2 regions of the Kitasatospora sp. GP30 genome follow, and region 1 is predicted to be linked to the other one. Evidence: riboswitches for the same ligand, from Rfam matches in the RefSeq annotation. Region 1 holds a riboswitch; the other holds the start of a gene.
The links. Region 1 has a riboswitch for cyclic di-AMP ahead of P3T35_RS10855 (LysM peptidoglycan-binding domain-containing protein). Riboswitches for the same ligand answer to the same signal wherever they lie in the genome.
Positions count from the first base shown of each region.

Region 2: it holds a riboswitch for cyclic di-AMP, as region 1 does, so the genes downstream of both, P3T35_RS39730 (glycoside hydrolase family 16 protein) here and P3T35_RS10855 (LysM peptidoglycan-binding domain-containing protein) in region 1, are expected to answer to the same signal.

Region 1 is NZ_JARZAH010000005.1:199,565-204,540, forward strand. Features, by position in the region: gene P3T35_RS10835 (hypothetical protein) at 1-153, opposite strand, end outside; gene P3T35_RS10840 (methylated-DNA--[protein]-cysteine S-methyltransferase) at 405-941, shown strand; gene P3T35_RS10845 (TIGR03619 family F420-dependent LLM class oxidoreductase) at 999-1,901, opposite strand; gene P3T35_RS10850 (MarR family transcriptional regulator) at 2,092-2,514, shown strand; gene P3T35_RS10855 (LysM peptidoglycan-binding domain-containing protein) at 2,657-3,472, opposite strand; cyclic di-AMP (ydaO/yuaA leader) riboswitch at 3,476-3,642, opposite strand; gene P3T35_RS10860 (serine hydrolase domain-containing protein) at 3,807-4,976, opposite strand, start outside.
Region 2 is NZ_JARZAH010000076.1:1,642-6,617, reverse strand. Features, by position in the region: gene P3T35_RS39740 (IclR family transcriptional regulator) at 1-144, shown strand, start outside; gene P3T35_RS39735 (hypothetical protein) at 180-608, shown strand; gene P3T35_RS39730 (glycoside hydrolase family 16 protein) at 619-1,959, opposite strand; cyclic di-AMP (ydaO/yuaA leader) riboswitch at 1,962-2,095, opposite strand; gene P3T35_RS39725 (ribonuclease) at 2,391-2,786, shown strand; gene P3T35_RS39720 (class I SAM-dependent methyltransferase) at 2,902-3,963, opposite strand; gene P3T35_RS39715 (DUF1059 domain-containing protein) at 4,186-4,380, opposite strand; gene P3T35_RS39710 (phenolic acid decarboxylase) at 4,559-4,894, shown strand; gene P3T35_RS39705 (alpha/beta hydrolase-fold protein) at 4,919-4,976, opposite strand, start outside.

The DNA.
Region 1 (4,976 bases):
GAGCACGGCGAGGGCCAGCGCGCCGACGGCCGAGCGGACCAGCAGGCGGCGCCGGCGCTCGGCCTTCAGCTCGGCCTGCCGGGCGGCGGCCGCCTTGGCCCGGCGGTCGGCTATCCGGTCGGCGGGCTGCTTGTCGCGGGGCTGCTTGGCCATCTCGATCCTGTTCCTCGGCTTCCTCGGTGGTGACGTCGGAGGTGGACGCCAGGGCTGGTTCGAATTTGAACCTCAATCGAGAGTAGCCGGTGAAGTGATTGTGACCAAAAAGTGAGAATCACACATGCCCTTACCAGAATGCCAGGTCCGAAATCCGCCGGTCCCGGCCCTCGGAGGGCGGCACAGTAGAGGGGTAGCAGGATCAGCAGGAAGAGAGGCAGACCGCTGTGAGCAGCACCGTTCAGTCGAGCATGAAGACGAGCACGAAGGCGGGCGGCATCGTCCACACCACCGTCGACAGCCCGCTCGGGCCGCTGCTGCTGGTCGGCGAGCGGGACGCCGCCGCGCCGGGCGGGGTCGCACTGCGCTCGCTGTCGATGACCGGGCAGAAGCGTGCCGCCGTCGTCCAGGACGGCTGGGCGGACGATCCGGCGGCCTTCGCCGGGATCGCCGAGCAGCTGTGCGGCTACTTCGCGGGGGAGGTGACCGAGTTCACCATCGAGCTGCGCGCCCAAGGCACCGAGTTCCAGCAGCGGGTCTGGCAGGCCGTCGACGCCATTCCGTACGGCGCCACCACGACCTATGGGCGGCTCGCCGAGCAGATCGGGGCGCCGCGCGCGGCCGTCCGGGCGGTCGGCGCCGCGATCGGGGCGAACCCGGTGCTGCTGGTGCGGCCGTGCCACCGGGTGGTCGGCGCGACCGGCGCGCTCACCGGCTATGCGGGCGGGCTGGAGCGCAAGGAGTTCCTGCTGGCGCGCGAGGGGGCCGTGCCGCAGCAGCTCGGCTGATCACGGTGCGCGGGCGGCCGGTTACCGGGCCGCCCGCGCACCGTCCGCAAACGGCGTCTACTCGGCGGGCTCGACGGCGCGCAGCTGGCCGAGCAGTTCGGTGGCCACCCAGTCGAGGGCGTCGTGCAGCTGCAGCGCGTCCAGCGGCATCCAGAGCGAGACCAGGGACAGTCCCGCGCTGCCGAGCCGGCCGAGTGCGTCGACCAGCTGCGCCGTGCTCGCGCCCGGCCCGCCCAGCGGCTCACCGGGCAGCGGCACCGCCGGCTCGAAACCGGGCGGCACCACGAAGCACACCGAGGAGAGCATCAGATCGCTCGGATCGCGGTCGACCTGCTCGCCGAAGGCGTCCAGCCGCCCACGTACCTCGTGCACCTGCTCCGGCGTGCTCACCCCGCCGTGCCAGCCGTCACCGAACCGGAGCGCCCGGCGCAGCGCGGCGTCACTCTGCCCGCCGACCCAGATGTCCGGCCCTCCCTTGGCGCGCGGCGCGGTCGCGGGCACCGCCTTGGCCAGCGTGGTGAACCGGCCCTCGAAGTCGACCGGCGCGCCGTTCCAGAGCGCCCGCAGCACGGCCAGCGCCTCGTCGGTGCGGGCGCCGCGCTGTCGCACGTCGAGGCCGAGGGCGGCGAACTCCGCCGGATCCCAGCCGGTGCCGACGCCGAGCGCGAACCGTCCGCCGGAGAGCACATCCAGCCCCGCCGCCTGCTGGGCGACCGTGAGCGGGTGGCGGTAGGGCAGCGCCAGGATGCTGGTGGCGAGCCGGATCCGCGAGGTCGCGCCGGCCACCGCCGAGAGCAGGGTCAGTGGATCGAGGACCGCGCCGCCTTCGCTGTGCAGCAGATGGTCCGACGCCAGCAGATAGTCCAGGCCGAGCTGTTCGGCCCGCAGTGCGGTCTGCAGGACCAAGCCGCCGGCGCCGGTCGGCCAGCGCGGCGGTTCCAGGGACACTCCCAGCTGCATGCTGAGTCACCTCTCCCGAGTTCCGGGACCGGCGAGTCGCCCGCCCCCGGGCGCCACCCTAGAAAATACCTGACAGGACGTCAGCCACCGGGGTGGCCATGTCACCCTGGGTGGCCGCGCTGGCAGTAATGTTGTGCTCTGCAACCAGTAGCCACTGGTAACCGTAGCCCTTGCCCTGTAGGAGACGTCGTTGTCCGGCCGAGACGCCTCGATCGAGACCATCCAGCGCGAGCTGACAGCCTTCGCCCGGCGGGCCCGGCACAAGGCCTCGCAGCTGCACCCCGAGCTGTCCCTGGTGAGCTACAGCATGCTCGACCTGATGCACGAGCGCGGCGGCTGCCGGGCGGCCGACCTGGCGGCCCACTTCATGCTCGACAAGTCCACGGTCAGCCGGCAGGTCGGCGCACTGGAGAGGATCGGGGTGATCGTCCGGGAGGTGGACCCCGACGACCACCGCGGCCAGATCCTGCGGCCCAGCGAGGCGGGCCTGAAACTGCTCAACGAGGCCTACCAGATGCGCCGGCAGTCCTTCCTGGAGCGGTTCACCGACTGGGACGACGACGACCTGGCCGGCTTCGCCCGCTATCTGGTGCGCTACGGCGAAGCCGACTGACCCCGCCGCCGTCCCAGGAAACGCCGAGGCCGGCCGGCCCGACGCGGAGTCGGGCCGACCGGCCAAGGGCTGAGAGGGGATCAGCGGTACAGCAGCACCGGTCGGTCGGACAGGTCCGACCGGTGAGACCGGGTCACCCGGCTTAGTACGCCGAGTGGGTCTGCCAGAACGCCCAAGCGGCGTTCGGGCTGCCGTAGGTCTGGTTCATGTACTGCAGGGCCCAGCGCAGCTGGGTGGCCGGGTTGGTCTGCCAGTCGGCACCGGCGGACGCCATCTTGTTGCCGGGCAGGGCCTGCGGCAGGCCGTAGGCGCCGGAGCTCGGGTTGGTGGCGGACACGTTCCAGCCGCTCTCGTGGCTGATGATCTGGTCGAACGAGGCCAGCTGGTCGGCCGGGACGATGGAGGCGGCCAGCGCCTGCAGCGAGCCCGGGGTGGAGGCGACCGGCGCCGGGGCGGCGGCCTGGGTGGTGGTCTGCACGGCGGCGGAGGTGCTCGCGGCCGGGGCGGACTTGTGCTGGACCGGGGCGCTCTGCTGCTGGGCCGGCGCCGGGGCGGCGGCCTGCTGCTGGGCGGCACCCAGGGCCAGGTGCTGACCCGGGTAGATCACGTTCGGGTTGCTGAGCACCGACTTGTTCAGGTCGTAGAGCTTCTGCCAGCCGCCCTGCACGTTGTGGGCGTTGGCGATCTTGAACAGGGTGTCGCCGGAGACGACGGTGTAGCTCGCCGGGGCGGCCTGGGCCGGGGCCTGCGCGGCGGCCGGCTGGGCGGCGACCGGGGCAGCGCCCTCGTGGTGGGACTGCACGGCGTGGTGGCCGTACTGCTGCGGGGTGGCGGCGTTGGCGCCACCGGCGGCGATCAGCGGGAGACCGGCGCCCACACCGGCCACCACGGCGACGGCGACGGCGCGCTTGAGGGCGGAGCGGCTGGGCAGGCTGGGACGACCGTTGGTCGAGAGCATGAAGTGTTTCCTCTCCCACGCCTACGAGGTGAGCTGTCGGGTTCGGGCTGGAGTTGCCCGGCCGCGCTAGGCGCGGCTTCACCCCAAGCCCCGCCCGGAGAAGCTCCGGGTGGGGCGGTCTTACCTGTGGGTCCCCCGCCCTTGCCGTGGTGCTTGGGTGCACGTGCTCGCTCGGTCCGGCGGCAAGGCTCGGCGTTCCGGAGAGCGAGGTTCGTGTGAGGACGAACGAGAAGAACCGTAAACAAACCATCGGCCGTATCACAAGCTGATGTGAGCTGTCTCATGTTTCGGCCGGGGAAGTCGTGGGAGATCGACCGGGGCCTCTGACGATGAGTCAGCCGACGTGCCAGCCGGTCGGGTCGACACCTCCCGGAATCGCCTCCGCCGGGCCGTACGGCGCTCTGGTCAGGATGAGTCCGCCCAGGTCAAGGTGGGTGACCGAGCCGTCCGCGGCATGGCCGACCCGCAGTGGCTCGCCCGCGTAGTAGCCGTCCAGACAGGTCCAGCTGCCGTCGGCCTCCGGGCGCAGCCGAGTGGGCGCCGAGGCGGTGGCCGGCTCCCGCAGCTCCAGCTCGCCGCCCGCCCGCAGATGCACGGCGAGCGACCTCGTCCCCCAGTACCAGGGCCCGGTCAGCGCGAGCAGGCTCGGATCGGCGTCGGTGAACGGGCGCCACGGCGCCGGGAACCGCGGCTCGTGCTCGGCCACGATCCGCACCAGATCGGCGGCGATCGTTCCCGCGGACGTGCCGGACGTCACATTGGCCAGCGCGACCCCCGCCAGATCCTCGCTCTCGCTCGCCCACAACCCGGCCACGAACCCCGGGATCGAGCCGGTGTGGCCCACCAGCAGCCGGCCGTCCTGCCGCTTCACCTCCAGGCCCAGGCCGTGGCAGAGCGTCCAATCGCCCTCGGGCGCGCTCGCAGGCCGGCGCATCTCGGCCAGCGTCCCGGCGGCCAGCACCTTGTCGTCCCCGCCGACCAGGAACGCCGCCCACCGGCACAAATCGGCTGCTGTGGACCAGAGTTGGCCGGCCGGCGCCATCTCCCCGGTGTCGGTGAGCGGCTCCGGCAACATCACGTCGGCCCACGGGTGCACCGCGAACCCGCCCGCGTGCGGGGCCTGCGGCAGCAGCGCGGTGCGGATCAACCCCAGCGGCTCCAGCACCTCGTGGCGCAGCACCTCCCCCCACGGCTCGCCGCGCAGCCGCGCGACCAGCGCGCCCAGCAGCGCGTACCCCGGGTTGGAGTAGCGGAAGCGCTCCCCGGCCGGGTACCGGAACGGCTGCTCCTCCAGCAGATCGGACAGCTCCGGGCGCAGCGAGCCGGGGGTGCGCTCCCACCACGGGCCGGGCGGCTCCGCGGCCAGCCCCGCGGTGTGGGAGAGCAGCTCGCGGATGGTGGCGTGCCCGGCGGCGGTGCCGGGCAGGTGCTGCTCCAGTGGGTCGGCCAGATCGAGCAGGCCCTCGTCACGCAGCCGCAGCACCAGCACGGCGGTGAAGGTCTT
Region 2 (4,976 bases), on a different contig from region 1:
CCGGGCGCGCCGACTCCGACGGCGCTGTCGGTGTCCGGTCCGGAGGCCAGGATCCGGGCGCTGGAGGAGCAGAGCGGGGGCGAGCCACTGGTCAGCGTGATGCAGGGAATCGCCGAACGCCTCGGCAGCGTGCTCGCGCCCTGACGCTTCGAATAGTCGTGGTGGCCTAGAGTGACGCCATGCGCTCGCTGCTCGTGCCCCTGCTCAGCGCCGCCGTGCTGGCCGGCCACCCCGCCGATCTCATGGTGGTGCCGCTCGACCCGGATCCGGCCCCGCCCGGCGGCACCACCACGGTTCGCGCCCTCCTGGCCAACAACGGGCCCGATGTAGCCGGGAAGTTCACCGTGACGGTCCGGCTGCCCGCCCGGACCCATGCCGTCGGGCCGTACTTCCCGACCGACTGCACCCCCGACCTCCTTGGCACCGTGGTCCGTTGCAGCTTCCCGGCCGGGCTCGGGGCGCTGCGGTCGGCGACCGCGCTGGTGCCGATCCGGATTTCCGACGGCGCGTCAGGAACCCTCACCGGCGGGCGGGTTGAGGTGCAGAGCGCGAACGACCCGGACCACTCGAACGACACGGGGTCGTTCGTGGTCCGGGTCGTCCGGTAACCGGCCGGCGTCAGCGGTAGACGCGCACGTAGTCGGCCGCCATGGTGATCGGGGTCGAAGTCGACGGCGCGGGGTGGTACTTGCCCGCACTGACGGACAGGTCCAGGATCAGGCTGGCCGACCAGTTCTGGCCGACGCCCTTGCCGTCGGAGAAGACCTTGACGCCGTTGACGTACCAGTCGACCGAGTTGGCGCCGTAGTAGGTGCCGACGGTCACCCACGCGCCCGGCTTGATCGCGTTGGCGTCCCTGAACCCCATGTAGGCGGTGTTGACGTGGTTGGTCAGCTCCAGCACGTTCGGGTTGTCGGGGTGGTACTCGAAGGAGTCGATCTCACCGTGGCTGGTCCCCAGCGCGGTGTTGCCGTTCTCCCAGGTCCAGAACGACGCCCAGGCGCCCTGCTGGGTCGGCAGCTGCACCCGGGTCTCGGCGTAGTCGCCGGTGTGCACCTGGAAGTTCTGCGGGGACTTCTGGGTGGTGAGCAGACCGGTGTTCCAGGCCTTGTCGCCGTTCTCCAGGACCTTGGTGCTGGGCGTGGCGGTGAAGGTGGCGTCGCCGTTGGCGATGGTGACCGCGGACGGGTCGAGCCAGTCGAGCTTGTTGTCGTTGGGGTTGTGGGTGCCGTAGTGGTAGGCGCCGCTGGTGGTGTCGTTCCAGCGGTTGGTGTCCACGCTGCTGCCGTTGAACTCGTCCGACCAGGCCAGCGACTTGCCGGCGATCGGCGAGGCCGGGGCCGAGGGGGACGGAGGCGTGGACGGGACGGGAGTGGGGGCCGGGGTGGGCGTGGAGCCGGGCGCCGGGGCCGGCGCGGGCTTGGGCGCCGGGGCCGGGGCCGGGGTCGGCGCGGGCTTGGGCGCCGGGGTCGGCGTCGGCTTGGGTGCGGGAGTCGGGGCCGGCGCGGGCTTGGGCGCCGGGGTCGGCGCCGGGGCGGTCTTGGCAACGGTGAGCTGCTTGCTCGCCAGGTTGTGCCAGGCACCGGCCTGGTCCTGGTAGTAGCCGAAGACGGTGTAGCTGCCGATCGGGAAGCTGCGGGCGCCGGTGGTCATCGAGACCCCGCCCGGGCAGAGCTGCACATTGCTGTGCGAGCCGGGGAAGTCGAGGTTGTGGCCGGCCGCGTCGCGCACGCCGACGCCGAGCTTCTTCACGGTGAAGCAGGAGCTGGAGTGCACGGTCAGGTCGGCGGTGACGTTGGCGTTGGTGGCGGCGCTGGTCGGGGTCAGGCGGTCCTGGGTGACGGTCGGCGCGGCGGCAGGGCTGGCCCAGGCGTTGACCTGGCCGACCATCGGCACGGCGAGCAGACCCAGGGCGCCGGCGACGATGCCGAGGCGGGCTGGGGTGGCGGCAGGGATCACGGCAGTTCCTCGTGCGACGCCTGCGGAGTTAGCTGTCGGGTTCGGGCCGCACTGTGCCCGGCCGTCGCTCGCGGGAGCGGACGGCCTCACCCCTAGCCGCGGCGCACCCCGCACACCACTTGGGCGTGCGAGCAGAGTCGCGGCACTACTGGGTCCCCCGCTCCTGCCCATGGCGATGCTGTGGTCACCGCCGTCGGGCAGGCAGGACTCGGCGTCCCGACGATGGATCCGCCGGAGTCGGCGAACGCGTGCAGGCTAGGCAGATGATGTGATCATTAACAATGTTTAAGAAGTGTCGCAAGGGTCACACCGACCCCTGCCGCCCCCGTCGGCGACGCCCACAAGTAGCCTGCGCAGCAGGCAAGTTACGTGGACATGAAGTCTTGCGCGACACCTTCCCAGGAAGCTCCCAGGACTCCAGACTGCTGCACATGCAGACTCTTCTACGCGCGTTGAAGTCGCGTACCGCGTCCGTGCTGACCGTCGGCCTGCTCACCCTGGCCCCCACCGTTCTCGTCGCCACCGACGCCCACGCCGATGTGAGCGGCAACATCTGCCAGAGCGCCCTCCCCCAGCAGGCCGACGACACTCTGAACGAGATCGCCAACGGCGGCCCGTTCCCGTACTCCCAGGACGGCGTGGTCTTCCAGAACCGCGAGGGCGTCCTGCCGGCCCAGTCCTACGGCTACTACCACGAGTACACCGTGGTCACCCCGGGCATCTCCACCCGCGGTGCCCGCAGAATCATCACCGGCGAGGGTGACCAGGAGGACTACTACACCTCCGACCACTACTCCACGTTCTACCTGATCGACTTCACCTGCTGATCACCTGCTGACCGGGCTACGGCACGGTCCAGCCCCTCCCGAGGCGGTTCGGGAGGGGCTGGACCGCTCGTACGGCCACCTGCTCGCGGTGTACACCCGGTCCCCCTGGCTCCGGCTACCTGCTCGCGGCGTACACACGGTTCACCGGACTCTCGGCGGCGAGCCTCCAGTGATGCAGCCCGGCGTCGTCGGCGAGGTGCCGCATGACATCCTCACCGGCGTGGTTGCCCAGTGCCGTCGGCCCCTGCTGGGCCAGCGCCGAGGGCAGGCAGACCGCGACGGAGGCAGCGGTCAGCGCCCGGCCGATCGGATTGGCGTTGGCCGTGACGTCCGCGGAGGCGTTGGGCTCGACGATCATGCAGCTCCCGCCGTCGGCCAGGACCTGCTCGGCGTGGCGCAGAGCCGCGCCCGGGTCGCCCATGTCGTGCAGGCAGTCGAAGAAGGTGATCAGGTCATATCCGCTGCCTGGGAAGTCCTGGGCCGTAGCCACCTGGAAGTCGACCCGTTCAGCGAGGCGCTGCTCGGCGGCGATCGCCCGCGCCGCCTCGATCGACGGCTGGTGGAAGTCGAAGCCGTGGAACCGCGACCGGGGATAGGCGCGCGCCATCAGCAGCGTCGAGTAGCCGTAGCCGCAGCCCACGTCGGCCACCCGGCCGCCGTTCCGCAGCTTCCGCTCGGTGCCGTTCATCGCCGGGATCCACTCCGGCACCAGTGCGCCCGCGTAACCGGGACGGAAGAACTTGGCGGTACCGGAGAACAGCGCGCTGCTGTGCTGCTCCCAACCGACCCCGCTCCCGGTGCGGAACGCCTCCAGCAGCGAGTCCTCGGTCGCGTACAGCGCCTGCAGGAGCGTGAAGAATCCGCCGGCATAGGTCGGGACCTCCGGGTAGGCGAGCACTGCGGCGTGCGCGTCCGGGAGCAGGTAGGTGTCGTTCGCCGCGTCGTACTCCACGTACTCCCCGGCCACCTGGGCGGCCAGCCACTCGCGCACGTAGCGCTCCTGGAGACCGGTCAGCTCCGCCAGCCGGGCGCTGGTCATCGGACCGGCGCCGGCCATCGCGGTGTAGAGCCCGAGCCGGTCGCCAAGCGCGGTGCAGAGCCCTGCGACGGCCGCCCCGGCATCCGTGACGACCCGCACCAGGAACTCCATCGCCTGGTCCTCCTCGGCGGAATTCATCGCGCCGCCCCTGGCGTCCTCGGCCACTGTGACCACCTCCTCGGCGCACCTCCAGTCCAGCAGACCCGTACCGCCCCGGCCATACGGAAGCTCCCGCAGGACTCCGGTAGGACTCCTGTAGGCGGCGGGGGCGGCTCGACGGATGTCCAGGCATGGACGAACGCATGTCCAGGCATGGACGTGTGTTCACGTGTGCCCGTGTTCAGGCATGCCTGTCCGGGTTCAGGTGTGCTGGAGCACCAGCTCGTCCTTGAGCGTCGCGCGGATCTGGTCGCGCAGCTCCTTGCTTTCCTGGTGTCCGTGCACCGAGACCGCGTGCTCGGCGGCGGCACGGACCACCTCTTCCTCCTCGCCGGTGATGCACAGCGTGCAGTTGCTCTCGCTGGGGAACTCTCGACAGTCGGCGACCTTGCGCATGGTGGACCTCCCGACCCGGCACGCCGCCGCACCCACCGGAGGGCCACCGGCTGGCCGGACGGCCGACGGGCCGCGGCACGCGCGTGTCGCGTCACCATTCTCCCTCCGCAGCGCCATTCCGATAGCGTGGGAGGAGTCCCACAACCGCGACTTTTTCCGACCGGAGAACTCCCCCGCCATGAGCGAGACCGCTGCCCTGCCCGCCTTCGCCGGGCGGACGTACCTCTTCCAGGTCGACAACGGAGCCGTCTTCCGCAACGCCTACTCGGCCGACGGCAAGCGACTGCACTGGGAGGGGCTGGGCGAGTCGGCCGGCCAGTGGGAGGACGTCGAGCTGAAGGTCGCCGAGGTCGCGCCGCAGATCTACTTCGTGAGCTGGACCGAGCAGACCGGGATCACGGTCAGCCATGTGATGGACCTGGGCGCGCTGACGGTGCGGGTGTTCTGGACCTTCGAGGGCGAGGGCGGCCGGGTCGGCGAACTGCACACCGGCACGCTGGAACCGGTCATCTGACTGACCGGGTCTTCCGACTGACCGTCAGCCCGGCTTGGCCAGGTGCTCGGAGAGCCAGCTGAGCGCCGTTGGCTCCAGGCGG